One region of the Caballeronia jiangsuensis genome, then DNA from elsewhere that is predicted to be linked to it. Evidence: riboswitches for the same ligand, from Rfam matches in the RefSeq annotation. Region 1 holds a riboswitch; the other holds the start of a gene.
The links. A riboswitch is a leader RNA that binds a small molecule or an ion and turns the genes downstream of it on or off. The one in region 1 is predicted to bind glycine.
Positions count from the first base shown of each region.

Region 2: linked by a shared signal. The riboswitch ahead of PQR08_RS11370 (D-amino acid dehydrogenase) and the one ahead of gcvT (glycine cleavage system aminomethyltransferase GcvT) in region 1 are both predicted to bind glycine.

Region 1 is NZ_JAQQDB010000011.1:171,351-173,808, reverse strand. Features, by position in the region: gene gcvH (glycine cleavage system protein GcvH) at 1-329, opposite strand, end outside; gene gcvT (glycine cleavage system aminomethyltransferase GcvT) at 392-1,516, opposite strand; glycine riboswitch at 1,634-1,763, opposite strand; glycine riboswitch at 1,774-1,876, opposite strand; gene PQR08_RS14180 (HNH endonuclease) at 2,050-2,458, opposite strand, start outside.
Region 2 is NZ_JAQQDB010000008.1:228,740-231,197, reverse strand. Features, by position in the region: gene PQR08_RS11375 (VOC family protein) at 1-148, opposite strand, end outside; gene PQR08_RS11370 (D-amino acid dehydrogenase) at 188-1,462, opposite strand; glycine riboswitch at 1,528-1,632, opposite strand; glycine riboswitch at 1,635-1,723, opposite strand; gene PQR08_RS11365 (cation:proton antiporter) at 1,839-2,458, shown strand, end outside.

The sequences.
Region 1 (2,458 bases):
CCGGCGTCGCCCGCCGGCTTGATCTTGAAGAGCCAGCTTTCGTACGGCGCGCCGTTCACCTGATCGGGCGCCGAGGTGAGCGCGTCGTTCGATTCGACGATCTCGCCCGAAACCGGCGCGTAAATGTCGGATGCCGCCTTCACCGATTCGATGACGGCGATCGCATCGCCGGCCGTAACGGTCTTGCCCGCCGCGGGCAGTTCGACGAACACGATGTCACCGAGCGCTTCCTGCGCGTGATCGGTGATGCCGATGGTTAGCGTGCCATCGGATTCGGTGCGGACCCATTCGTGCGATTCGGTGTATTTCAGATCGGCCGGGATGCTCATTGGATGCTCCTTGCGTGGTTCTTTCGTGAGTTGCTTGATCGGAGGGAACGGGCGCGACGGCGTTATGAAAGCTCGACCAACACACGGCCGTTGCGCACGAACGGAAGTTTTACCACGCGCGCCGGAAGTTGCTTGTCGCGGATGACGACCTGCACCGTGTCCCCGACGGCAACGCCCGTCGGCACGCGCGCGAACGCGATGGATTCCTGCATCGAAGGCGAAAAAGTGCCGCTCGTGATCTCGCCGTCGCCGTGTTGCGTGACGACTTTCTGATGCGCGCGCAGCACGCCGCCCGCCTTGCCGTTTTCCTTGATCAGCACGAGCCCGACGAAATTCGCCTTCGAGCCGTTCGCTTCGAGCGCGTTGCGGCCGACGAAATCGCGTTCCGTTTTCAGATCGACGGTCCATGCGAGGCCGGCGTCGAGCGGCGAGACGTTCTCGTCCATGTCCTGGCCGTACAGATTCATGCCGGCTTCGAGGCGCAGCGTATCGCGCGCGCCGAGGCCTGCGGGCTTCACGCCCGCGGCGGCGAGCGCGTTCCACAACGCCTCGACCTGCGTCGCCGGAACGACGATCTCGAAACCGTCCTCGCCGGTGTAGCCGGTGCGCGCAAGCATCAGCTCGCCATATTGCGTCGACGGGAAAACGGCCGCGTTGAACGGCTTGATCGATTCGGTTTGCGCGCGCGTGTCCGGCAGCACTTGCCAGGTCTTTTCGCGCGCGTTCGGGCCTTGAACGGCGATGATCGCGAGATCGCGGCGCGGTGTGATCGAAAGATTGAATTTGCCTTCGGCATTCAACTGCCCGAACCAGGCGATGTCCTTCTCCGCCGTGCCAGCGTTCACGACGACGCGGATATTCGTTTCGGAGAAGTAGTAGACGATCAGATCGTCGATCACGCCGCCGTTGTCGTTGAGCAGGCACGAGTAGAGCGCCTTGCCCGGCGTCGTGAGCTTGTCGACGTTATTGGCGATTGCGTGCTTGAAGAATTCGCGGACGGCGTCGCCCTCGAAATCGACGACGCGCATATGCGACACGTCGAACATGCCGGCGTCGGTGCGCACCGCGCGATGCTCGTCGATCTGCGAACCGTAGTTGACGGGCATGTCCCAGCCGCCGAAATCGACCATGCGCGCGTTGAGCGCGAGGTGGGCGGCGTGCAGGGGCGTGTGTTGGAGTTCGGTCATCGGGGCCTCGGTTCGCGAAACAAAAAAGGCCACGCAGCGCACATTTCGCCTGGCCGGATGCGCCTTCGTGCTGCCTGATGCAGCGCGCAAGGCGCATGCCGCGAAGCGGTTGCGATGCGTGACCCCTCTGTCCTCGGTACCTGAGAGATTGCGCGAACCATCGGCGTGACTGATGGTTCATCGCGCGCCCCTTCGGTGGGCAACTGGCTTCATGCTGAAGCCGCTGCCGCTCTCCAGAGTGCGAGGAAACGAATTCCTCGACGCAGTCGGTCCATTTGCCTGAGAGTTTGCGGGTGTGCCCCTTCGGCGGCGCGGTCTTCGCTGCATGAACGAAACCACGCGCTCTCCCGACGCGTGCGGCAGAATTTACGCGACCGAATTGGGGTTGTCAAACGGATTCGGGCGCGTCTGATTGCATTAAAAACTGCGTTACTGTTGCTACCTTGTTCGGTCCGAGACTGTGAATGCACCTCAACGAGGCCCGCTGCTAACTTGCCCACTTGCCCGAAAAAAAAGGCCCACCTCGTGACTCATCAGTATCGATCGCCGTATTCCCTATCGAAATCCTGATACTCGGGCAAGCGCCTGACTTGGCCGTGCATCGGTTCCTCCGCGTGACAACGAACACAAAGAACTTCAAGATTTTCCTCGCGATTGTCATGTTTAAGTCCATTGCGATGGTGAACATGAAGGAACCGTGAAGCTGACTGATCGAGTTCACGGTTGCATCGCTCGCACTTATATTTTCGCTTTCGCCTGATTTCTTCTGAGATCCGCTGCCAATCAAAGGGATACGTATTCAAGGGCGCTGTTGCGGCTGGTTGAGCCGAATCTTTGCTCAACAGATCACGAGGATATTGCTTGAAAAAATCAGACAATTTGAAACCGTTCACCGATTCACGTCTGTCATCGTGCCGCATGTTTATTTTGAAGCCGTTCCAG
Region 2 (2,458 bases), on a different contig from region 1:
CGACGGTCAGCTCCGGCCCCTGCCCCACGCCCGGCTTCGCGGACGCATGGCCCGCGCCGACGCGGCTATCGGGAAAGGTGGCGGCGTAAAACTCCGCCGCTTCACGGGCATTACCGTCGAACCACAGGCAATTGACGAGTTCGGCCATTGCGCGCTCCTTCGGACAGTGAACAGTGCGCCGACGATATCACGCCGGCGTATTCACCCTCACCTGCGACGATGCGCCGACATGCACGCGCTTCGAAGGCAGGCGCTGCGACACCGTTTCCGCGACGATCTCAGCCGTCGCGGCCGACAACGTCCAGCCGAGATGCCCGTGCCCGGTGTTGTAGAACACGCCCGGACGCTTGCCCTGCCCGACCTTCGGCAGCATGCTCGGCAACATCGGGCGCAGGCCGCTCCACGGAATCACGCGTGCGGTCGATACATCGGGGAAATGACGCCGCGTCCATTCGACGAGCGGCGCGATGCGATCCGCGCGGATATCGCGATTGAAGCCGTTCAGCTCCGCCGTGCCCGCCACGCGGAAACGGTCCGCGCCGAGCCGGCTCGTGACGATTTTCGCGCGGTCGTCGAGCAGGCTGACCCACGGCGCGTGATCGCGGCTGCGCGCGTCGTCGAGGCAGACGGTGATCGAATAGCCCTTGACCGGATAGACGTTGAGATGATCGCCCGCCATCGATGCGAACGCACGGCTGCCGACGCCCGCGCAGATCACGATGCCGTCGAACTGGAGCGCCTGCGTCTCGCCCGCGTGCTCGACGCTCAGCGCGAGCCGCCCCGCCTGTTCGTCGATCGATGTCACCGACGTGTCGTAGCGGAACTCGACGCCGTGCCGTGCGCATGCATCCGCGAGTCCGCGCGTGAACTTGTGGATGTCGCCGGTGGAATCGGACGGCGTGAAGAAGCCGCCATGAAACGCACCGCGCAGGGTCGGCTCGATCGATGCGATCTCTTCCGGCGTCACCGCGTGACGGTCGAGGCCCGCGCCGGTCAGGATCTCGTTCACTTTGGATGCGGCGTCGAACTCCTTGCGGCTCGCGTAGAAATGCAGGATGCCGCGCCGTTCGAGATCGAAGTCGATTTTCTCGTCCCGCGCGATGCGAAACAGATGCTCGCGCGCCGCGATCGCAAGACGCACGGTCTCGGCCGTATTCGCACGATAGTTCGGAATCTGCCGCAGGAACTCGCCCATCCAGCTGTACTTGTGCCAGCCCGGCCGCGGATTCATGAGGAGAGGCGCGTCGCGCGTGAACATCCACTTCAGGCCTTTCAGCACGGTGGCGCGGCTGTTCCACACTTCGGCATTGCTCGCCGACAGTTGCCCGCCATTGGCGAAGGACGTTTCCATCGCCGCATAGCGATGACGTTCGATGACGGTGACGTGAAAACCGCGCTGCGCAAGGGCGTAAGCGGTCGTGACGCCGGTGATCCCGGCGCCGATGATGGCGATTCGTGACATGACATGATCCAGATTGATTGAGCATCGCCGGCCTTGGCCACATGCCGCAGCCGGCACCGATGCCCCATCTGTCCATGTACCTGAGAGTTTCGCCCGCGTGCCACCCGACGTTCACGTCGGCAACCGGGGCTCCCCTTCGGTGGGCGCGCAAAGGCGCCGCTCTCCAGATGTTCCAGCGCGCACGGTCCTTTTGCCTGAGAGTTTCCGGGGCGGTTGCTCCGTCGGCGTCGTCGCGAGGACGAACTCTTCCGTGACGCTTTGTCGAACGCTTGCACAATACCGGTACGAAATGCGCATGGCAAGCCCCCGTCAGCACGTTGACAGATCGCCGCCCTCGCCCTCAGACTCCCGTCGTCCGTTATTCGCTGCTCAAAAGATGCCGTCTTCCCAGTTGTCCGTCTATTTTTTCGCCCAGGCCGCGGTGATCGTGCTCGCGAGCCAGCTCGTCGGCAGGCTCGCGCAGCGCGTCGGTCAGCCGCAAGTAGTCGGCGAGATGATCGCGGGCGTGCTGCTCGGCCCTTCGCTCTTCGGGATGCTGCTGCCGCACTGGCAGCAGGCGCTCTTTCCCAAGGCGACGATGGGCATGCTCTACGTCGCCGCGCAGCTCGGCGTCGGGCTCTACATGTTTCTCGTCGGCACGGAGTTTCGCGCGGACCATTTCCGCGCCCGCGCTAAAAGCGCGATGAGCGTGTCGATCGCGGGCATCGTCGCGCCGTTCGCGCTCGCGTTCGCGCTGACGCCGTGGCTGCACACGATCCCCGGTCTCTTCGCGGAGAAGGTGCGGCTTTACGAGGCGTCGCTCTTTCTCGGCGCGGCGATCGCGATCACCGCGTTTCCGATGCTCGCGCGCATCATCCACGAACGCGGGCTGACCGGCACGTCGCTCGGCACGCTCGCGCTCACCGCAGGCGCATTCGACGACGCCGCCGCGTGGTGCATCCTCGCGATCGTGCTCGCGAGCTTCGGCGGCTCGTGGATGGGCGCGTATGCGGCGAT